Linked DNA regions of Natronorubrum tibetense GA33. Each later gene encodes a partner of the first gene's protein in a complex. Links are inferred from orthologs where the notes say so. Each region holds a gene or a part of one and is shown on either strand. Other genes may lie near its edges.

Region 1 (7,454 bases):
AGTGCCTCGGCGAGTTCACCGAAATCGTCGAAGTCGGTGTTCTCCGCGAGCCACTCCTCGTCGACGTCTGCTTGTTTGCCCTCGAGGGGCTCCGCTCGCTTCACAAGCAGGGTCTCGAGGACGTCGGCGTCCGGTTCGCCGACGGCGACGTAGTCGTTGACCTTCGAGATCATCCCCTGATAGGCGTCGGTCTCGGGGACGAGGGTACAGTGGTTGACGCTGTGAATGTTGAGCATCTCCAGGGTGTCCTGGATATCGGCATTGCGGTTTACCTCACCGCGTACTTGCACGATCGCTTTCATTGGTCAGCCACCTCGGCTTCGTCTTCTCGGCCGTGTTGCTGGGGCTGGCGCGATTGCGATGCGTTCTCGAGTGCGTTGAACGTCGCCTTCGCGAGATTCACGGTCGTTCGAGTGTTGCCGTGACTCTTGGTCCATGCGTTTTCGATGCCGGCCAGTTCGAGGACGTGACGGACGGTGTCGCTCGCAGCCAGTCCGAGCCCTTCGGGCGCGGGAATGACCTCGACCTCGACGGAGCCGGCTTTGCCGGTCGTCTTCCGGGTCAGCGAGTGTGGCCGATCCGAACGGTCCTCCCAGGAGCCGGAGCCGCGTGGCACCTGGATGATGTTCAGCTTCGCGATACCGATCGCCTTCTGGATGGCGGAGCCGACCTGATCGTCTCGGCCTTCCGCGTAGCCGACGTAGCCGTCGCGGTTACCGACCGCGACGACACACCGGAACTTCACGCGGCGTCCGGAGTCGGTCATCCGCTGGACCATGTTGATGTCCAGCACTTCGTCGTCCAGTCCGGGAAGGAGCTGGTCGACGATCTCGGGTTCCTTCAGCGGGAGTCCCGAGGCGAGAGCGGTCGCCATATCGTCGATCTCGCCCTCTTGGACCTTCCGACCGAGACGGGTGACGGGTTCCCATCCGCTGTCGTTGTAGTTGCTCATTCGAGAATCGCCTCTCGTACCTCGTCGAAGTGTTCTGGGAGATCAGCTGCGTCGAACTCCCCGCTGTACAGCGGCTCGTCGAGCTGTTCGGCGTACTCGGCGATGTGTTCGCCGCGGGTACGCGACCAGTCTGCGAGCACGCTATCGTTGTGCGGAATCTCGAGGCCTGCGTCGATGGCCCCTTCCTGCACTGCGAACACCTTGTTCCCGGGCGTGGCCGTGTTGAGACCGATGTCGAGGACCGCCTCCTCGAGACCGGCGTCGACGGCTCGTTTGCCGGCCAGCAGGCCGGTCAGATACGCCGCGGAGATGTTGGATGTCGGGGCTTCCCAGCCGTACTCCTCCAAGTCGCTGGAGTGTGCGCTTGCGAGCGTCTCGTCTCCCTGAGGTCCGGGAGTGATCAGCTGCGCCGTAGTGTGCTTGTTGCTCTTGCGAGCGACGAGGCGGGGCTTTCCCGATTTCAGCAGGCGCAACCTCTGGTGGTAGTCCGTCCGGACCTCACGGCGACGCCGCATCGGTACCTTATATCGTGGTCCTGTCGCCATTATTGGTCACCGTAGGTTTCGTCGATGTAGTTCAACAGGTACTGGACGCTCCGGAACTCCCCGCCGCCAGCCTTCTTGTAGAGCTGTCGGTACTGCGTGGGCGTCAGCTCGCCCGAATCGCGGAGTTCACGCAGCTTCCGTCGCTGTGCGCGAATCTTGTTCTGCCATTGGTCTTTCTCGTTCTGGCGTGCGCCCTTCTTGCCGCGGCGCTTGCCCGGCCCTTTCTGGTGTCCGTACGCGCGCTTCTTGTTGCGCTCACGGGCACGGCCGCGAGAGTTGCCAGAGGCGTCGTCAGCCTGAATGCGACCTTCATCGACGAGGTCGCGGATCTCGTCGCGAGTGATCGCTTCGGCAATCTCCGACTGGGCGTCGGGATCGAGCCAGACGCGGTTCTGACCGACATCCAAGACGTCGGCTGCGAGTCGCTTCTGTGCGCTCAGATCAGTCATTGGATTCCACCTCGACTTCTTCGTAGGTCGGGTTCAGGACGCGAACGCCCTGTTCCTCCGCTTGCTCTTCGATCCGTTCGCGCTTGCGCGCGCCGACCGAGGAGGCGATGCGGACCGCTTCGTGAGAGCCGTCGACACCCTCGAGGTCGTTCGTGTTCTCGACGTAGACCTCGTCGAAGCCGCTGGGATGTTTCCCTCGCACGGCTTCTGGCGTGCGGTAGCCGGCCTGGACCTTGGGGCCCTTGCCTTTGATACCGCGGCGCTGTTTCGACAGCTGCCCGCGCGGGCGGCGCCAGGACTCCGGCGTCCGCTTTTTCTTGTGGTAGTCCTGTCGGTTGAACTGCGGTTTCCCTTCGCTCTGCCGGCGGCCGAGGAGTCGTTCCTCGTCGTCGGAGAGGTCGGGCGTCTTCTCGGTCAGCCCGCGGGGCTGCAGTTCGGTCTCGACGTCTTCGACCGCTTCGGCTTCCTCGTCGACGCCTTCGTCTTCGATTTCGGCGTCGGTCTCTTCGGAAACCTCGAGGTCGCCGACGTCGGCTTTGATACGGGCCGCGAGTGCGTTCCCGACACCTTCGGCTTCGGCCAGGTCGTCCTGGTCTGCCTCTTTGACGTCCTCGATGGACTCGAATCCGGCGTCGCGCAGGGCTTCTGCCTTGCTCGCACCGACGCCGCTGATGTCTTCGAGCTCCTGGGGCTCGTCTTCGGCCGAGTTGTCTTCGGGTTCTTCGTCTGCCATCTATCAGGCACCTCCTTTGGCGGGTTTCTCGGTGATGTAGACCCCGTCCTGGAAGACGCGGGTGTCCTTGTCGTTGACGCGTGTCAACTGCTCGATGTCTGCCGCCGTCTGGCCGACGTCCTCCTTGTTCGGACCGGAGAGGACGAGCCGTTCGTCGTCGACGGAGACGTCGGTCTCACCGTGGATAGTCGTACGTCGCGGTGCCTTTTCGCCGAGGAAGTTCTCGATGACGACGTCGTCACCCTCCACGCGGACCTGCATCGGGAAGTGAGAGTAGAAGACTTCCATCTTGTACTCCCAGCCCGTGGTCACGCCGTGGAAGGCGTTACGGACGTGGCTCTCGAAGGTGCCAACGGTCGCGTTCGTTTTCGCGTCCTCGTTGTCGCTTTCGATCGCTACAGTGTCGTCTTCGAGTTCGACGGACACGTCGGGGTACCAGAGACGTCGCGTGACGTTGCCCTCTGGACCGTCGACGGTCACGTCGAGGTGGTCGATCTCGACGGATACGTTTTCGGGAATTTCCAGTTCGACTCGCATGGTTAGTAGACGTATGCGATCACCTGGCCGCCGATTCCCTGCTCACGAGCCTCGTAATGGCTCATGATGCCGCTGCTCGTCGTCACGACGAGCGCACCGAAACCTCGAGCGGGGAGATAGCGCTTCTCCCACTTCTCGAAGTCCTCGGCACCTGCGGCGTAGCGGGGCTTGACGGGGCCACACTCGTTGATCGCTCCTTTTAGTTCGACCTCGAACTGACCGGCTTTACCGTCGTCGACGTACTCGAAGCCGTCGATGTACCCGCGGTCGTAGAAGACCTCGAGTACGCTGCCGATCTCGTTCGAGGCGGGCGTTACCTCGTGGGACAGATGTCCCACACTCTCGGCGTTATCGATTCCCGAGAGCGCGTTGCTGAGTGGATCGTTTCCGGTCATGTTATCGATACTTCTTGAATCCCATATCACGAGCGATTTCGCGGAAACACTGGCGACAGAGGTTGATGTCGTACTTACCGACGAGCCCCTGTTTGCGGCCACAGCGCTGGCAGGCCGCTTCCTGCCCAGTGCGCTTTGCGGCATGTTCGCCCGTTTGCTCGCGTTCTACGTCAGTTTCAGTTTCACTCATCGTCTGCCTCCTCGACGTTCACGTCGAAGTTCGCCTCGAGGAAGCGAATAGCGTCCTCGGGGGTGAGTCGGTGGTTCGACGGGATCGACCGGTTGGCCTTGTCGCGTTTGGCCACGCGGTAGCCCGGCCGGACCAGATTGACCGTCACGTCCATGCCGTAGATACCGACGTTCGGGTCGTACTCCTGGCTCGGGAACTCCGTGTGTTCCTCGACACCGAAGCTGAAGTTGCCGGTGTCGTCGAACTGCTTTGCGGAGAGTTCCGAGAGCGGCAGGGACTTCTCGAGGAAGTCGTAGGCGTCCTCGCCGCGGAGGGTAACCTTCGTGCCGATCGGGTCGCCCTGGCGGATACCGAAGTCGGGTTCGGTCTTTTTCGCCTGGGTACGAACGCTCTGCTGGTTCGTGACCGCCTGGATGATGTCTTCGGCTTTCCCGAGTTCGCGGCCACCGCGGCCGACGCCCATGTGAACGACGACTTTCTCGACGCGGGGTTCGCGCATCTCGTGGAACTCGCCGTCGGATCCGGCTTCACTACTCATCATCATCACCCGTGAAGTTCTCGTCGATAACGACGATGTACTCCTGAATCGTCTCGAAGCCGTCGTCGTCCGTATCGACACCGATCGTGTTCGGGCCGCTGCCCGGCGTGATGTCGATCGCGTCGATCTCGCCGATCTTGCCGCCGTGGTTGCCACGGACGGCCGTCACGAGCGCACCCTCTTCGAACGGGAAGTGGGCGACGATGGATTTGTCCTCGTTGTCGACGACGATCGAGTCGTCCGAGTTGTACTCGTTTTCGTCGTCGACGATGACGTTCGTGCCATCGTGGAGGGTCAGCTGGGTCTTTCCACCGGGAACCTGCTGTTTGCCCTTAATCTTGCCGAGGCGGCTTCCGGCGGCCTCGGCGTCGATTTCGGTCAGCGCGAGCCGACCGCCTTCGTCGGGGAAGACGCGGTAGTACTCCTCTCGGCCGGGGAACGCAACGATGTCGAACATGCCGATTGGGCGCTGTTCGTCGTTGATCGGTTTCCCGTTGACGAGGATCGCATCCTCGGAGAGGGCGTATCGTGCTTCTTTCTTCGAGTCGACGTAGCCGAGTACGTCCCGCAGCAAGACGACGAGCGGCACGCCGTCCTTACCGTGCGGTCCAGCGCCGGCTTTGACCGTGAAGGTCTCCGTCTTGCGCTCGACCGGCCAGGACTTCGGTACTGACAGTCGTTTCTGGTGTTTCGTCATTCGCTATCACCTTCGAGGCGTGCCTCACGACGCTCGTCCTCGAGATTGAGGTCGGTAAGACGGACGTTCGAGGGGGCAAGCGGTCGCGGCACTTCTTCGCCGTCTGCCGTCTCGACCGTCACGCCCTCGACGTGGATCGTTCCGTCCTCGAGGATCGCGCGGAGGACTTCGCCCGTTTCGCCGGCGTCGTCGCCGCGCATGACCTCGACCGTGTCTCCCGCGTTGACGCGGGTTCGACGGGTGTCGTACTCCTCGCGGAGGTCGTCGGACAGCGTCGCGTGAAGCTGCTTTCCTCGCTTGTGCAGCGGTGCACGCGCAGTCTCGTTTCGCTGTTTGGTTGGTTGTTCGCTCATTGTCTATACGATCATCGTTGCGGTAGAGGCGATTGCTCCGAAGCGCTCTGCGACTTCGCGAGCGATCGGGCCCTTGATCTCCGTCCCGCGGGGCTCTTCGTTCTCGTCGATGATGACGGCCGCGTTGTCCTCGAACTTCAGGCGCGTGCCGTCGGGCCGGCGGATCGATTGCCGCTGGCGGACGACGACGGCCTCGAGGACCTGACGGCGCATCTCGGGGGTACCCTTGGTGACCGAGACGGTCACTTTGTCACCGATTCCCGCCTTCGGCTGGCGGTTCTTGGTGCCGTGGTAGCCCGCGACGCTGATGACTTTCAGCTCACGTGCGCCGGTGTTGTCGGCACACGTGACCAGCGACCCCTTCTTGAGTCCCTGGGTGACGTCGGCTTTCAGTGCCTCCATCACTCATCACCCTCTTCATCGTCGCTCTCGGCGCTGAGGTCTTCGGCCGAGAGCTGTGGGTCCGGCTCCGCTTCGCCGGTGAGTTCGGCGACGTCCTCTGCCGTCGCTTCCTCGGTTACTTCGACGACCACGTGCGATTTCGTCTTCGACAGTGGTCGGGTCTCTGCGATCTTGACCGTGTCACCGACCGAGAGTTGCTCGAGCACGCCCGGCACATGTGCCGGAACGCGCGAGCGACGTTTCATTTGACGGTCGTACTTCGGAACCGTCACGTCGTACTCTCGCTCGACGACTACGGTCTTGTCCATGTCCGTCGAGACGACCTGCCCTTCGAGGATCTGTCCTCGAACGGGAAGCTCGCCGTAGAACGGACACGTCTCGTAGTCGTATTCCTCCGGGTTTTCGGGTTCCGGAGGGGTTTCAACGTCTAGTCCTATTGCCATGGTGAGTCACCATTCGTTTCCGTGCGTCGGGCGGGTCGTGAGAGCAGCCGCGATCCATCGACCGTAACGTAGGCCACGTCCTCGCCAGCAACGTGGCGGTGATCCCGCGAGGGGTCATCGCCACGACAGCCGGCGGCATCGCCGCCGGCTCCGTCCGACTCGTCCGATTTCTCGGACGGGTCGGGTTGAGTATCGGCCAGTTTGGACGCAGTCCCCGAGGACTTCTCGTCCCCGGCGGCTTCATCTGTGATCGCGAACTCGAACGTCGAGCCCGACTTCGGCACCATCAACACCCGAGACTCGCCGTCGTCCCGAACTTCTATCGAGAGGGTGTTCGTCGTCTCGATGACGACGCGTCCCTCGAGGCCAACCCGCGAAGCGTCGTCGCTCTCGACGACTCTCACGGGAAGCCCGTTGAGTTCGTGTCGGGGCAGGGTCTCGGGTGTCAGTGCCATTGTTGTATTACTCGTCGTCCAGGTCGCCTTCTTCTCGCTGGATCGTCTTGACCCGAGCGATCGTCCGGCTCAGTTCGCCGATGCGGCCCGGATTCTCCGGGGCACCACCGGCGGCGAGGACGGACTTCTGGTTCAGCAGCTCCGTCTCGAGTTCCTCGAGTTCCTCTGTGCGTTCCGCGGGGGTCATGTCGCGAACCTCTGCGACGTGGAGGATCGCCATCAGGCGTCACCTCCCTCGTCTGCGTCATCCGCGTCCTCGACATCCGCTTCGTCGGCCTCGGCTTCCTCCTCGTCCATCTCCGCGACGAGTTCCTCAGCCTCGGCTTCGACGTCCTCCTCGAGTTCGTCGAGGTCTTCCTCGATCGGGGATTCGTCGGGAATGTCGACGTCTTCCTCGTCGGCCTCGACTTCCGCTTCGATGACCTCCTCGACGTCTTCTTCCTCGAGTTCGGGCTCGGGTTCGACGGCATCCTCGGCAGGGGCTTCGGCGCCTTCGTCGGCGGCCTCGGCCTCCTCGGGCTCACCCTCAAGCAGTTCCTCGACACCTGCGGCCTCGTTGGCCTCGACGGCGTCGGGAACGATCTCTGCGGGGTCCATATCTTCGTGGACACCGAAGTCGTCGGGCAGTTCGGCTCCCGGCGGGATGATCTTGACGTCGACCCCGATGGTACCGAGTTTCATCACTGCGACGCCCTGACCGTGGTCGACGACCTCTTCGGCGGGTTCGCCGTTGTGCTTGATGTAGCCGCGGTTGAACTTCTCAAC
Region 2 (7,345 bases), 3.3 Mb from region 1 along the record:
TCCTGCCCGAGCGGTCGTTCGAGCGGATTCGGGACAACAGCTACGAGATCTGCGAGTACGTCTACGGATTGGTCGAGAACGGCGCCGACGCGGAGCTTCTGTCAACCGGGAGCGACGCGGGAGACGATCACGCGGACGGCGACCGCGGCGAACCGATCGCCTACCACTCCCATTGTCAACAGCGCACCCTCGGCCTCGAGGCCCCGACGACGGCCCTGCTCGAGCGCTGTGGCTACGCCCCCCAGACCTCGAGCGTCGAGTGCTGCGGGATGGCCGGCTCCTTCGGCTACAAGCGGGAGTACTACGAGGTGAGTATGGACGTCGGCGACCGGCTGGCTCGGGAGTTCGAGGGGGCGGAGACGGTCGTCGCTTCGGGGACGTCCTGTGGCGACCAACTCGAGACCTTGCTCGAACGTACCGTTCCGCATCCGATCGAGATTCTGGCACCCGACCGCTGAGACGCCGGCCGCTGAAAACGGTGTCTCGCGTCGGTGTCCGCGCTCACCCCGCGTTGCGAGTGCAGGGTCGCTACGATCGAGCCGTCTCGAGTTCCCTGGCCCGACGTCGGAGCTGCGTAAGCACCGACGGTCGACCACGACACTCGAGTCGTACCTCGGCTCCCTCGTAGTCGACTGTCTCCACGGACGTCCGATCGTAGGCCCGCGAGACGAGCGCCATCGCCTCGTCGCAGTTGGGCATTCGTATCGTCGCGGATTCCTCGGGGAGCCGATCCCGAATCGCCGTCCGAAGCGCTTCGAGGTTCGTCCCTTCGAGCACGCTCACCGGAATCGGCTCCGGTGTCGATGGGGACAGCGATTCCGAGGCAATCTCGAGCCGGCACTCTCGCTCGTTCGCCGAGAGCTGATCGACCTTGTTCAACACGGGGACGATCCGCTCGTCCGCAATGTTCTGCGCGGAGAGCACCTCGTCGGACACCTCGAGCCGTCGGCGAAACCGCTCGAGCGGATCGCTCGCGTCGGCGACGAGAACGACAACGTCCGCCGTCGCGGCCTCCGAAAGCGTCGAACTGAACGACTCGACGAGGTCGTGGGGCAGGTCGTCGACGAAGCCGACCGTATCCGTCGCGAGCACGGGTCGACCGCTGATTGTCGCCCGCCGAGTCGTCGTCTCGAGCGTCTTGAACAACCGATTTTCGATCGCTGCGGTGGCGTTCTTGTCCGAGCTATCCGGGTTCGAATCGTCGTCGGTCCGCGATTGCTCGAGCGAGAGGTCGTCGGCGAGCCGATGCAGCAGGGTCGATTTGCCGGCGTTCGTGTAGCCCGCGATCGTGACGAGATCGAACCCTTCATCGCGGCGGCGTTCGCGGAACTGTTCGGCCGGGTTCGGGAGGTCGGCGAGTTTGCCTTCGAGACGGTCGATCCGGTCGCGAACGTCGTAGACGGGCGACCCCTTCTCGGTTTGTTTGTTCAGTGCGCCTTCGTCCGCGGACTCGATGATCCGTGGCAGGTCGTATCTGAGCTGTGCCAGTTCGACCTGCAGTTGTGCGCGTCGCGTGCCGGCCTGCTCCTCAAAAATATCGAGTACGAGCCGATATCTGTCGATGACGACCGTTTCGTCGGGCAACAGTGACTCGAGGGTGTGGTGCTGACTCGGCGTCAGTTCGCCGTCGACGACCACACACTGGGCGTCGTGGCTGGCGACGGTTTCGGCGAGTTCGTCGACTTTGCCACGCCCGAGGTACGTTCCGGAATCCGCCGGGCCGGTCTGGGTTAGTTCGGCGACGACCTCGTCGCCGGCGGCACGGGTGAGGGCCCGTATCTCGCGGGTCTCTACGGGGGTGGTTGTCGATCGGTTCGCGACGACTGTACGACGTCCTGTGCTGCGATTTCGTGACATAGTGGTGGTGTTGTGTTCATCACTGTTTGCGATCGGTGCCGAGCCCCGCCGCTACGGGGTCAGGGGTCATCAGAACGAATACGAACCGGCTGCTCACGCGCGTCGCAACTCGTCGATTCCGTCGGCGACACGTCGGTCAAGCGGACCCGGCTCAGTGGGAAGAACAGGTCTCCATCGGCCTACATCGAACATACTCCGTCAGCTACAAATTAGTTGTGGCTGGCATCACGGTGAGCGTGAGGACAGCTACCCGACGACGTGATCCCTGGTGTAGCAACTCTCGTTCGAATCGGTGACGGCCCCGCAAAAACTGCAGCCGAGAGCGTTACTCGCCGAACAGTTCGTCGACCGCCTCACGCGCGGTGAGCGCGGCGTCGTCCGCCACCTGTTCGGCGTCGGGTCCGTCCTCGGTCTCGGGTGCGTTCAGATAGACGTCGACCTCGAGGACGCCCTCCTCGAAGGTGACGGTGACGTCGAGGTCGCGCACCGCGGACTGCTTGTACTGCGAGAAGACGTAGCCTTCCGCAGCGTCGGAGGCCGTCTGGACGACCTCGTCGTCAGTCGGCTCGCCGGTCGACATTTATGCGCCGCCTGCGCCCGGACCGCCTGGGCCTGCTGGGCCGCCCATGCCGCCGCCCGCGCCGCCGAGGAGCTCCTCGAGTTCGTCCTGAAGGCTCTCGAACTGCTCCTGGACTCGGTCTTCCTGCTTCTCGAGGGTCTCGAGGCGGATCTCGAGGGAGTCGACCTTGTCCTGCAGGTCTTCCTCGGCCGCGTCGTACTCGGTCTCGACGAGGAGTTCGCCGACCTTTCGGTACATGCCGGTTTCCTCGTCGATGTTCTCGAGTTCGTCGAGGGCGTTCTCGGCCTCGGAAAGGCTCGATTCGGCCTCCTGTTTCTGCATGGCGACGGTCTGGGCCGTCTCCTGAAGGTCCTGCAGTTGTTCGATTTTCTCCTGTGCTTCCGGTGGGAGATTGCCTTGCATATCTCGACCGTCGCCCTCCGCACTGATAAAGCCAAGCTTTGTCGTCGGCGAGCGGGTCCGACGGCGAGAATCAATAGACGAAAGCCGGCTACTGCTACGACTCGAGTACCGAATCGCCGAGTTCGGCCGTTCGTTCGGCGACGTCGACCAGCGTGAACCAGGTGTTGAGCGCGGCTCGGAGGGCGATCACGTCCGCGGCCACGACGTCGACTCGAACGGTCGCGCCGTCGCGCTCGATCGTCGTACGCGAGCGGTCGTCGTCGATCTCGCCGATCTCGCGGGCGACGCTCTCGGCAACGAGCGCGGCGCGAGACGCGGTCTCGTAGTCGAACTCGAGAGTCGCATCGTGAGAAGACACGCGCGGTCGTTAGTTGACGCCGACTTCCTTGACGTCGCGGCTGCGCTCTTTCAGGAGCACGCGGTGGCCGCAGTACGGACAGCGGACGCCACCGTACTCGTCGATCTGGACGTCGCGTTTACAGCGGGAGCACTTGTAACTCATACAGGGTAATGGGATTATTCGCCGTCTTCGGCGAGTGCAGCGCGGATCGAGCGCTTGACGGTTCGGCCGGCAGGGGTCTCGGGACGGTAGGCACCGCCGGTGAAAACCTCACCGGTCTCTTCGTTCTTCCAGATACCGGTTCCGACGCGCTTGACGTCGTCGCCGTCGACCTGGGCGCTGTTCATGTCGTCTTCGATCTCGCTGACGCGACGTCGGGCGACGCGACCGTAGCGCGCGCCGAAGCGGCCTGCACTCCCGACATCTCCTTTATCAGACATGGTGGTAGCTATCGTCAGCGGATTCTTAAACCTGTTGAGTTACGCCGATCCGTTCTCCGCCTGTTCGGCGACCGGACCGGTGAGCAACTCCCGAAAGACCAGCGCGAGCGCCGCGAGGTAGCCGACGGGCGCTAATGGTGCGGCGAGGAGCCCCGTTCCGGCACCCGTCACCGCGATGACCGTACGGAGGGCGAGTCCACTCATGGCGAGCAGCGGAATCGCAGCCAGGACGGCGTCGGGTCGTTCGAGCATGGCTAATTATATCTCATTACTCCCGGTCGGAAAAGGGCCTGACAACCAGCAGCCAGTGTCACTTCCACGAGGTCGTGACAGTTCTTGTACGACAGTAGTCGACGGACGGCTACTGGAACTCCGCGTTGGACAGCACGTCGTTCAGATCCTCACGGATCCGTTCGCCCATCTCTCGGTCTCGAGCCGTCGTCACGACTCGGTTTTCCTGTACGCTCGAGCCGTCTCGGAGGAGCATGCGAACGTTACCGCCGTCGTCGGCGCGGGTGACTTTCGCCCGCAATCCCGACTGGGAGCCCTTCCCGCCAGCGTCGATGGGTCCCGGGATGACCTTCTTGACGTGGGGGTGATCCGCGACGGTGTGGATCGCCCGCATGCCCGTACGGCCGCCGATGAGCGTGGTGTGACTGCCCCCGATCTTGTCGGCTGGCGGCGTCTCGACGACGTCGAGTGCGGGTTTGCCGCGACGTTCGAGGACCGCCTCGACGGGGTCGTCGTCCGCGACGCGGTAGAACGGGTGGTGGATATCCTCGCGGACGGCCTGAATCACCGCCCGTTCGCCGCCGGCGTAGACCTCCTCGGGGCGCTTGCGGCGGATTTCGTCGCCGATCAGCCCCGCGAAATTTCGTAGCTCGACGACCTCGTTTTCGCCCTCCTCGGGCGTCGTCGTAATCGTCGTCTCACCCAGTACCGGATCGGAAGGTTCGCTCGCCGACTCCGTGTCCTCGTCGCCGTCGTCTGCAAGCATCGTCAGTGTCGTCCGTTCTCGCCCCGCCTCGAGAACGATCGCCGCGGTATTTTGCTCCCGGCAGACTAGACAGAAATCGCCGGGTTTCTCGAGCGGCGAGGCGCAGTGGCGACACTCCATAGCCGTGGTTCGAGGGACGCGTGTAAAATGACGGTGTTTTCGATCGCGTCGCTCGGGAACACCGGGCGCTACAGCAACTTCTCGAGGATCGTCCGAACCTCCGGCGTCTCCACGATGTCGTAGGGAACCCGCATCGGGGAGATCGAGACCTCTCCCTCGAGTACAGCGTGGCGGTCCGTATCATCGGGATCGGGGATGTCCCGATTGGCCATCTGCTGCCAGAGGCGGTTGGTCAACTGGAAGCCGCCGTCCTCGACGGTGGCGTCCATCTCGTAGACCTCGGTCGGTCGAGTGAGCGCGAAGCCGTCGGACGCCACGTCGGGCCGTGGGACGTTGACGTTCAGGTAGTCCACGCGGTCGAACAGCCCCGTGCCGGGCGCGCCGCTCGCGAGTTTCGCCGCGATCTCGCCCGCGCGTTCGAAGTCCGCGGGCTCGAGGTCGCGCTCGATGCCCAGCGTGTCCATCGAGATCGCGATCGAGGGCGTCCCGAGAAAGGCAGCCTCCATCGCGGCGCTGACGGTCCCCGAGCGCGAGAAGACGTAGGCCCCGAGGTTCGCCCCCTTGTTGCAGCCCGAAACGACGATATCGGGTTCGGGGTCGAGCGCGTTGACGCCGACGATGGCGCAGTCACAGGGCGTCCCGCGGACGGCGTAGCCGAGTTCGTGGTCGGCGTGGGGAACCGGCGAGGTGAACAGCCCATCGGCCATGCTCGTCGTCAGCTCCGGATCGTCGGCGTCCGTCGCCGTCCGTCCGTACGACAGCGACCGACCGACGGCGCTCTGGTTGCGGTCGGGTGCGATGACGGTGACCGAGCCGACCTCGGAGAGCGCGTCGTACAGGGCTCTGATACCCGGCGCGTCAATCCCGTCGTCGTTCGTCAGGAGAATTTCCGGTCCGTCGTCCTGGTCCATACCCTAACTTCGGATTCGGGCTGGATACGAGTACCTATTCGGCGCGCTCCGCCGCGTCGGCGTCGGCTCGCGGTCCCCAGCGTCGTATCAGCTCGCGGTTCCCATCGCGTCCGCCAACTTCGTCCCGCAGGAGCGACAGTATCGCGAGCCTTCGGCGACGACCGCGTCACACTCCGGACAGGGCATCGTGTCTCCAGCACCCGCTGCCCGATCCATTCGAGCCTCGAGATCCTCGCCGCAGGAACGACAGTACGCCGCGTCGACCGAGACGTCCGCCCCGCAGGACGGACAACCCGTCGTCTCCTCCCAGAGAACCTGTCGCCTCGAGTTCGAGACGTAGTTGTACGCTCCCCAGAGGACGTTGCCGATCCCCATCGTCCACCAGACGGTCAGTATCGCGACGAGGATGTGCGAGCCGACCGAACCGAACTCCCGATCGACCATCACGACGCGGTCGCGGTCCTCGTCCTCGATCTTCCAGCCCTGGGCGACGAGGTCGTCGATCTGGCGTTGCAGCCGAGTGCTTCTCATGGGAGATGCGAGGACTCGAGCGAACAAAAGCCTATCAGCGCGGACGACGCAGCACGAAAACGGTGTGGCGGTCCACGTCCGGACACCCGAGAGGATCGATAGGGCCGTTTATTTGGTTGCGGCGGATCCTCAGCATTCGTGATAGAACCGACACAATCCGTACTGGCCGGGCTACTGGTCGCACAGACGTATCCGGGAATCGGCATCGAAATCGACGCGACCGACGGCCTCCTCGGCGGCGCCGTCAGCGCTTTCCTGACGACGCTGATCGTCGGTGCGATCATGATCGCAGTCGCGCCCGCGTTCACCGAGCGCATGATGGCCGACGCGCTTGAGAACCCCGTCGGCTCGTTCGTCTACGGCATCCTCTCTATCGTGGGAATCGTTATGCTGGCGTTCCTTCTGTTCATCACGCTCGTCGGAATCCTCGTTGCCATCCCGCTATTGCTCGTCGCGTACCTGCTGTGGGCGATCGGAACGGTCGTTGGCTACCTCGCCATCGCCGACCGGCTGGTCGGACACGAGGACGGCTGGCTGAAGCCGGTACTCGTTGCGGCTGGGTTCAACGGCGCGCTCGCGCTCACCGGGATCGGCGGTCTCGTCTCGCTCTGTGTCGGCGCCGTCGGCTTCGGTGCGGTGCTCCGCGACGTTCTCGACTGAGTCGCTATCTTTGCAATTCAGCGCTCGACTCAGGCTCGAGTCTACCACGGCAGATATTCCAGACATCGATCTAGCAACGACGGCGACTCGTGACGGACTCGGAGCGTGGTTCCCTCGGTCTCGTAGGTCAGTTCGGTCGCGGGAAGCCGTTCGCCGTCGGGTAACTCGACGTATTGATCGCCCGCCGGAACCGTCCCGCCGCTGCTCGCGCCGAACAACGTCCGCGGCCGGCCCGTCGGTGCCGAGACGGGACCGTCGTACTCCAGAATGTACACCGGAACCCCGTCGTCAGTCGTCTTCTCCCAGTCGATTAGCTCGGTGTCCTCGTCCGTTCCGATCATCTGTCTCTCGGCGATCCATGTATGGCCCACGGTGTCTCGTAGCGCGGTTTTACCTCCCGAGTGACTATTCGCGGTATTGGCATGAATCTACTGTTCAGTGTGATCTGAATCGATCCGACGGCCGTCGACCTCAGCCGAGATCAACGGGATCGACCTTCAGATACTC
Region 3 (7,270 bases), 250 kb from region 1 along the record:
TCATCGTCGGCGCGTCGTCGGGGATCGGCGAAGCGCTCGCACGACAGCTTGCCGACGAGGGGTACGAGATCGGATTGGCCGCCCGTCGAACGGAGCGAATGCGAGAGATCGGAAACGAGTTACCGACCAAATCGTACGTCGCGACGATGGACGTCACCGACACCGAGGACGCTCGAGCGGGCTTTTTCGAACTCGCGGAGGCGATGGGATCGGTCGATCTGGTCGTGCTCAACGCCGGCGTCGGTCCGTTCAATCCGAAACTGGACTGGGAGCCCGAACGACGGACCGTCGACGTCAACGTCCGCGGGTTCGTCGCGCTCGCAACGGCCGCGATGGAGTACTTCGAAACCGTCGGTCGGGAGGACCACGCGAGCGAACTCGACGGTCATCTCGTCGGAATTTCGTCCGTTGCGGCCCACTTCGGCGGCGGCGGAGTCCAGGCCTACTGCGCGTCGAAGGCGTTCGTCTCGACCTACCTCGAGGGACTCCGGGCCCGCCAGCGCGACTCGGACTCGAACGTCTCGATTACGACCGTCGAACCCGGCTACGTCGACACCGAGCTCTCGATGGGCGACTTCTGGGAGTGTTCGCCCGAAACCGCCGCGAAACAGATCGCTCGAGCGATTCGGACGGAGAAAAATCACGTCTACGTCACGCGGCGCTGGCGCCTCGTCGCGTGGGTCCTCGCTCTGACCCCCAACTGGCTGCTTCGCCGGCTGTTGTAGCGCCGCGGACCGCCGAAATCTCCATTGCCCCATGTCGGGAGCAGTCAGCGACGATCGTAATCCGGAGGCGATGCGGTCGTCGCGCTCACCCGTCGGCGAACCGACCTCGCTCCTCGAGCGCCGCGTCTCCACCGTACCGATCGACCAGCGGACGGAGCGCGTCGCCGAGCGCGCGCATGCACTGGCCGGTCGAGTGGTACCCGAGTCGCTCCGCGACGGCCGAGACGCCGCGAGCCTGGAGCGCGCGCAGCACGAGCAGTCGTTCCTCGCGTTCGGTCAGGTCGATTTCGACCGGGTTCTCGACGAAGTAGCGGATGATGAGTCGACGGAATGGCTCGGGATCGACGTCGAACAGCCCGGGACCGTAGGCCGCGCCGGCGACGACCCGCCAGTCGTGGTCGGATAGCTCGAGCCGCGGCGCTGCCGCGTCGTCGACGGACCGCAAGAGTGCACGGGCTACGTCGGGATCGAGATCCGACAGCGCGTCCGTACAGAGCGCTGCGAACCGCCGGGCGAACCAGTCGGCGTGGCGGTCGTGGAGGTCGGCTCCCGGCTCGGTCGTCGGGGCGAGCATGAGCGCCGAGTACTCGCCGCTGGCGTCGTTGCGAGTCGTCGAAACGTGGACCGTTCGGTAGCCGTTCTCGCGCCAGAACTCGAGCAAACCGGGCGTCGCGCCGAACCCGGTGCCGAGCCAGTCGATCCCCTCGCGGGGCCGTCGGTCCCGTTCGCCGTCCGAGACGCGTGGCGTCTCGCTCGAGAACTCCTCGCGGATACACTCGAGCAGCCGCGACCCCAGCCCGCGCGAGCGCACCGCGTGGTGGGTCGCGATGCGAATGACGCGGAGGCCGGCGGGTTCGCCCGCGGACTCGTCGCGCAACTGGCTCGTGAGCACGTCGGGGAGCATGTTCCCGCGAACGCGGTCTCCCTCGTACATCATCGTCCGCGTTTCCGGCGAGAGGTTCCCCTCGCGAGCCAGCAGGGCGACGCTGACGACGCGTCCGTTCCGGCTCCCGTCCCCCTGGGATTCGGTGCCGTCGCCGTCACCGTGGACCAGCGCGCGGGCCTCGAGGTTTGGTGCATCGAGCACTCGCGCGAGGTCGTTGGGCTCGGTGCGGTAGTGGGCGAGCACTAGCAGGCCGAACGCCTCCCGGAGCAGGTGTTCGTCTGCGAGCAGGTCGTCCGGCTCGAGTCGTCGGTAGTCGACCGAGTCTGGTGTCGCGTCCTCGACCAGCGACTCGACCGGCGGCCGGGCGTCGAGGAGCAGCGCGCGAAACGCCCAGACCTCGACGGGGTCGCCCGCGGCGTACCGGATCGGCTCGAGAAGCGTTCGCTCGGCCACCTCGTGATCGCTCCCGGCCAGTCGATCCCGGAACCGGACCGAAAAGCCGCGGCCGGCCCCCTCGTAGCCGTGAATCGTCGTCGCGAACGCGACGTTGTCGGCTTCGAGTAGCGACTCGAGCATCGAGACCGGGAGCGCGGCGGCCTCGTCGACGATGACGACGTCCGCGTCCTCGAGTTGGGCCACGGCGTCGGTCGGCTCGAGAAACCGGACACGGCCGCCGACAGCGGTCTCGAGCCGGCGAGCAGGGTCGACCGTGGCGTCGACGTCCGGGAGCGCCTCGCAGAGTTCCCCCGCGCGATCGAATAGTTCGGCCGCGTTCCGCGATTGGGGTGCGGTGACGAGGACGTCCAGTCCCGCCGCAGCCATGGCTCCCGCGGCCAGTCCTGCGGCACTCGACTTGCCGCGGCCGCGGTCGGCCTCGAGGACGACGGCTCCTGGCTGGGTGCGTTTGGTCGCTTCGGTCTCGTCGGTCGCGCCAGTTGCTTCGGTTCCCTCCAGCAGTGACTCGAACGCGGCAACCGCGTTGGCCTGGTCGCCGGTGAGACAGGCCTCGTAGGTTTCGGCGGGGAACCGCGTGTTCGTCGGTGCCTCGAGCGACGGTTCCTGCTCGCGGCTCGGGCGCGGTGCCGGATTCGTCAATCCGTCGTCGACGATTTGCTCGGCATCGAGGTCGACGATTCCGATTCCGCGATGTGCGCGAAGGGTTTCGACGAGTCGCCCTCTGAATCGCCCGGTAACGTCCGCGAGGGAGAACGGTGGCACCGCGAGTGACTCGTCGAACTCGCCGCTTCGGTCGGGCCAGCCCTCGAGCGGTGGCGTCAGCAGGACCAGCAGGCCGCCCCCGTCGACCGCACCGATGACTTTGCCGAGCGCGTTCGGTCGGAGTCCCTCGTGGGCATCGAGCGCGACGACGTCTCGAGTCGTTCCGAGGAGGTCGCTCGCGTTGGCCTGCGGGAGGTATTCACAGCGAAGGCGGTCGTCGGGACCGACGAGCGTCGTGGCGGTGATCGCGACCGGGAGGGCGTCGAGGATCGACTCGAGGGCGTCGTATCCCTCTTCCCGTTCGCCAGAGAGGACCAGCAGCCGTCGCTCGTTCGTTCCCGTCGCTTCGTCGAACAGCGATTCGGCGAGTCCGACGATGTCCGCGTCCATGTGAGCGGATTGGGGGACTCGAGAGTAATAGCCACCGGAGTACGATCGATGGGGCAGTCGCCTGGAAGGGTGATCGAGAGAAGCGTTCCGTTCGACGGCAATCGATACTCCGGACCACCGCGTACCGTGGGTTGATCGATAGTCTCGCACCACAGTCACGATTGTCTATATCCTGTCGAATCGGCCCGTGCGGACCCCTCTCACAGCCCCGTCCGTTTGAACACGCTTTTAAGGGGGGCAACGCTACTGGCGTAGTACACCCTACGCGGGGTTGATGATGCTCCTAGCCTCACAGGACTTCCGCCGGAATCAGTTCGGCACGGGTGCCCAGCACCCGGACGGCAGGGGAGCGCGAGCCCACGTGTAGGAGAGGTGAACAACCAATGTCAGTCTACGTAACAACCGACATCCCGGCCGACCTCGCAGACGATGCCCTCGAGGCACTCGAGGTCGCACGAGACACAGGACGCGTAAAGAAAGGAACGAACGAAACGACGAAAGCGATCGAGCGCGGCAACGCCGATCTCGTCTACGTCGCAGAAGACGTCTCCCCCGAGGAGATCGTCATGCACCTGCCCGAACTCGCCGACGAGAAGGGCATCCCGGTCGTCTTCATCGAGACCCAGGACGACGTCGGCCACGCTGCCGGCCTCGAGGTCGGGAGCGCCGCCGCGGCGATCGTCGACGCCGGCGAGGCGGGCGACGACGTCGAAGATATCGCCGACAAGGTCGAGGACCTCGACTGAGGTGATCAGAGATGAGTGCTGAAGAGGAAGAAAGCGGCTCTACGCCCGCCGAGGTCATCGAGATCGTCGGCAAGACCGGCATGCACGGCGAAGCCATGCAGGTCAAATGCCGAATCAAGGAGGGCGAGAACCAGGGACGAATCATCACCCGAAACTGCCTCGGGCCGGTCCGCGAAGGCGACGTGTTGCAGCTTCGCGAGACCGCTCGTGAGGCAGACTCCATCGGAGGACAATAACCAATGGTCGAGAAACGTACGTGCGACTACACGGGCGAAGAGATCGAGCCCGGCACGGGCATCATGTACGTCCGCAAGAACGGCAGTGTGCTCCACTTCGTCGACTCGAAGGCGGAGAAAAACTACAAGCTCGGTCGTGAACCGCGCGATCTGGAGTGGACCGAGGACGGTCGCCGTAACAAGGGGCCGGCCGAGGATACCACGCCCGCTGCCGAGGACGATCAAGACGAGGTCGCCGACGCCGAAGCTGACGACGACCTCGAGACCGAGGACGAAGCCGTCGACGAAGACGACGACGCCGAATCCGCCGGTGACGAGGACGTCGCCGAGGACGAGGATGTCGAAGCCGAAGCGGAAGACGACGGCGAGGACGAAGCCGAAGAGACCGAGGCCGAACAATGAGCGACCACGAGCGGACCTTCGTCATGGTCAAGCCCGACGCCTTCGCGCGCGGGCTCGTCGGCGAAGTCATCTCCCGACTCGAGGACCGCGGTCTCAAACTCGTCGGGATCAAAGTGATCAACATGCCCGAGGAGCGGGCCCAAGAACACTACAGCGAACACGAGGATAAGCCGTTCTTCGACGGCCTCATCGAGTTCATCACCGGCGGTCCGGTCGTCCCGATGGTCTGGGAAGGCCAGGATGCGACCCGTCAGGTCCGTCAGATGATCGGCGAGACCGACCCGCTCGAGGCCGCACCGGGAACGATCCGCGGCGACTACGCGCTGGATCTCGGTCGAAACGTCGTTCACGCTGCCGACCACGAGGACGATGGCGCGAACGAACGCGAAATCGCGATTCACTTCGACGACGACGAACTGATCGACTACGATCAGCACGACGCCGAGTGGCTCTACGAGTAGTACGTCGAGGCTCGTCTCGGCTCGAACGCAGCGATTCGCCCGATCGATTCTTCATTTTCTCGCGTCTAACGTACAGTCGACATCAAAAACAGACGGTTAAGAGCGACGACTGTAATCTCGTTGGCAGCGGCCACCACCCAGTAATTATACCGGAGATTATATTGTGGAGAATGTACATGTGTTTTTCTAGGTAGACGCAACATCTAATGGGACGGCTGCAGAAGAGACGGTTGGTGGTTTCGAATGGTAACACACGGTAGGTGGTTCGTGGATGCGTAAAACCGAGCGAGAGTCGACGAAGATCACGGCCGAGGTGACGCCGTCGCTCGATCTGATCTTCGATCTTCTCTCGAACCGCCGTCGACGGTACGCGCTTTACTACATGCACGACCAACCGGACGGCGTCGCGACGCTCGACGAACTCACGACCGCGGTCGTCGACCTCCAGCAGGCGGACTCGAGCCAGGAGGCAGCCATAGCAGATGAAGCCGACTCCGGCGACGACACCGATTTCGAGACCGACTGCGACCAGCGACAACTGCGAATCCGAACAGAACTGCAGCACACGCACCTGCCGAAACTCGAGGACGCCGGCGTTCTCGACCACGATCGACGCAGTGAGACCGTTCGATACTGGACACAGCCCTCGCTCGAGGAGTGGCTCGAGCACGCAAAACACAAGGAACTCTCGTAGACCGACGGCGACGACGTGGTCCCCCGGCCCGGCTGAAAGGTTTAACCCCCGACCCGTGGTGAGAGTACTGGTGGCGGCGTATCACGCGAGACGAACCACACGAGGGGAGTGCGATCGCCTGTGCGGCATGATACCGTTTCTCTCCTCAAAACTTAACAGGCGAGATGCAGATACAACACTACAGGTGAATTCCAATGACTGACCACGAACTTCCACCACTTCCGTACGATTACGACGCGCTGGAGCCATCGATCTCCGAACAGGTCGTGACCTGGCATCATGACACCCACCATCAGGGCTACGTCAACGGTCTCAACGCCGCCGAGGAGACCCTCGCGGAGAACCGCGAGTCGGGCGATTTCGGCTCGACGCCCGGAGCCCTCTCGAATGTCACCCACAACGGCTGTGGACACTATCTCCACACGCTGTTCTGGGAGAACATGTCGCCGAACGGCGGCGGCGAACCCGAGGGCGACCTCGCCGACCGCATCGAGGAGGACTTCGGCTCCTACGAGGGCTGGAAGGGCGAGTTCGAGGCCGCTGCCGGCGCCGCCGGTGGCTGGGCTCTGCTGGTCTACGACCCGGTTGCCAAGCAGCTGCGTAACGTTGCGGTCGACAAGCACGACCAGGGCGCACTCTGGGGTTCGCACCCAATTCTCGCCTGTGACGTCTGGGAACACTCCTACTACTACGACTACGGTCCGGACCGCGGCGAGTTCATCGACGGCTTCTTCGACGTCGTCAACTGGGACTCGGCCGCCGAGGAGTACCAGAAGTGCCTCGACCACTTCGAGTAACGTAGCTGCCCGGAAACGCGACGACTCGGCAATCTTGACGTTTTTTGACACACGTCCCCGATAGCCGCGCCGCCAGTCGGTCGCGGTCGGCGACATCGTGTGAAGCTCACACGCACTGTTTTGGTTCTCGGTGGTCGAGTGCTCGTATGGCTACGGAACGAGTCGGCGGCGAGGACCGACCGCTCGAAGGCACCACGAACGCTGATCGGGACGATAGCGATGGCGACGCGGACGGCACGGGCGGCGACCTCGCGGCCGCCCTCGAGGTCGCGGTCGACGGCGACGTTCGCTTCGACGAGTACACCAGAGTGCTGTACGCGACCGACGGAAGCATCTACGGCGCACAGCCAGCGGGCGTCGTCTTCCCGCGGGACAGGGACGACATCTGCTCTGCGGTCCGCGTCGCGGCCGACTACGGCGTCCCCGTTCTCCCCCGAGGTGCGGGCTCCTCGCTCGCCGGACAGGCGGTCGGTCCGGGCTGTATCGTCCTCGACCTGTCCCGACACATGGATGATATCCTCGAAATCGAGCCGGATGACCAGCGGGCCACCGTCCAGCCCGGGGTCGTTCAGGACGACCTCGACGACGCGCTCGAGCCCCACGGCCTCCGATTCGCGCCCGACCCAGCGTCGTCGAACCGGGCGACGATCGGTGGCGGGATCGGCAACAACTCGACGGGTGCACACTCGGTCCGCTACGGCATCACGGACGCCTA

Evidence for each region.
Region 2: NATTI_RS0118830 (region 1) and NATTI_RS0102120 share a complex: the UniProt entries of both Methanocaldococcus jannaschii proteins name them as parts of the 50S ribosomal subunit. The link is inferred for Natronorubrum tibetense GA33 from one-to-one orthologs.
Region 3: NATTI_RS0118830 (region 1) and rpl7ae share a complex: the UniProt entries of both Methanocaldococcus jannaschii proteins name them as parts of the 50S ribosomal subunit. The link is inferred for Natronorubrum tibetense GA33 from one-to-one orthologs.

The regions. Positions count from the first base shown.
Region 1 is NZ_KB913017.1:3,665,313-3,672,766, forward strand. Bases 222-3,107 are described here. They hold NATTI_RS0118830 (50S ribosomal protein L19e), read right to left. Parts: upstream 1,947-3,107; coding sequence 1,497-1,946; downstream 222-1,496. Other genes in these bases: NATTI_RS0118815 (50S ribosomal protein L30), read right to left, coding at 222-302; NATTI_RS0118820 (30S ribosomal protein S5), read right to left, coding at 299-952; NATTI_RS0118825 (50S ribosomal protein L18), read right to left, coding at 949-1,497; NATTI_RS0118835 (50S ribosomal protein L32e), read right to left, coding at 1,939-2,679; NATTI_RS0118840 (50S ribosomal protein L6), read right to left, coding at 2,683-3,107. Also shown: more of NATTI_RS0118815, read right to left, coding at 1-221; more of NATTI_RS0118840, read right to left, coding at 3,108-3,216; NATTI_RS0118845 (30S ribosomal protein S8), read right to left, coding at 3,219-3,611; NATTI_RS0118850 (30S ribosomal protein S14), read right to left, coding at 3,613-3,801; NATTI_RS0118855 (50S ribosomal protein L5), read right to left, coding at 3,794-4,339; NATTI_RS0118860 (30S ribosomal protein S4e), read right to left, coding at 4,332-5,036; rplX (50S ribosomal protein L24), read right to left, coding at 5,033-5,389; NATTI_RS0118870 (50S ribosomal protein L14), read right to left, coding at 5,393-5,791; NATTI_RS0118875 (30S ribosomal protein S17), read right to left, coding at 5,791-6,234; NATTI_RS0118880 (ribonuclease P protein component 1), read right to left, coding at 6,225-6,689; rpmC (50S ribosomal protein L29), read right to left, coding at 6,697-6,909; NATTI_RS0118890 (30S ribosomal protein S3), read right to left, coding at 6,909-7,454. UniProt on the Methanocaldococcus jannaschii protein: Binds to the 23S rRNA.
Region 2 is NZ_KB913017.1:401,753-409,097, forward strand. Bases 1,988-4,764 are described here. They hold NATTI_RS0102120 (50S ribosomal protein L37ae), read right to left. Parts: upstream 3,620-4,764; coding sequence 3,356-3,619; downstream 1,988-3,355. Other genes in these bases: NATTI_RS0102100 (DUF3194 domain-containing protein), read right to left, coding at 2,183-2,437; NATTI_RS0102105 (prefoldin subunit beta), read right to left, coding at 2,438-2,839; NATTI_RS0102110 (KEOPS complex subunit Pcc1), read right to left, coding at 2,934-3,197; NATTI_RS0102115 (DNA-directed RNA polymerase subunit P), read right to left, coding at 3,207-3,341; NATTI_RS0102125 (hypothetical protein), read right to left, coding at 3,659-3,871. Also shown: NATTI_RS0102090 (LUD domain-containing protein), read left to right, coding at 1-458; GTPase HflX, read right to left, coding at 529-1,857; 5'/3'-nucleotidase SurE, read right to left, coding at 4,805-5,647; NATTI_RS0102140 (zinc ribbon domain-containing protein), read right to left, coding at 5,735-6,178; NATTI_RS0102145 (hypothetical protein), read left to right, coding at 6,317-6,838; NATTI_RS0102150 (hypothetical protein), read right to left, coding at 6,880-7,179; tRNA pseudouridine(13) synthase TruD, read right to left, coding at 7,310-7,345. UniProt on the Methanocaldococcus jannaschii protein: Binds to the 23S rRNA.
Region 3 is NZ_KB913017.1:3,415,855-3,423,124, reverse strand. The notes cover bases 2,582-5,283. They hold rpl7ae (50S ribosomal protein L7Ae), read left to right. Parts: upstream 2,582-3,602; coding sequence 3,603-3,965; downstream 3,966-5,283. Other genes in these bases: ndk (nucleoside-diphosphate kinase), read left to right, coding at 4,600-5,064; NATTI_RS0117455 (50S ribosomal protein L24e), read left to right, coding at 4,205-4,603; NATTI_RS0117460 (30S ribosomal protein S28e), read left to right, coding at 3,977-4,201; tmcA (tRNA(Met) cytidine acetyltransferase TmcA), read right to left, coding at 2,582-3,219. Also shown: NATTI_RS0117475 (SDR family NAD(P)-dependent oxidoreductase), read left to right, coding at 1-725; more of tmcA, read right to left, coding at 811-2,581; NATTI_RS0117445 (DUF7344 domain-containing protein), read left to right, coding at 5,336-5,758; sod (superoxide dismutase), read left to right, coding at 5,953-6,555; NATTI_RS0117435 (FAD-binding and (Fe-S)-binding domain-containing protein), read left to right, coding at 6,702-7,270. UniProt on the Methanocaldococcus jannaschii protein: Multifunctional RNA-binding protein that recognizes the K-turn motif in ribosomal RNA, the RNA component of RNase P, box H/ACA, box C/D and box C'/D' sRNAs.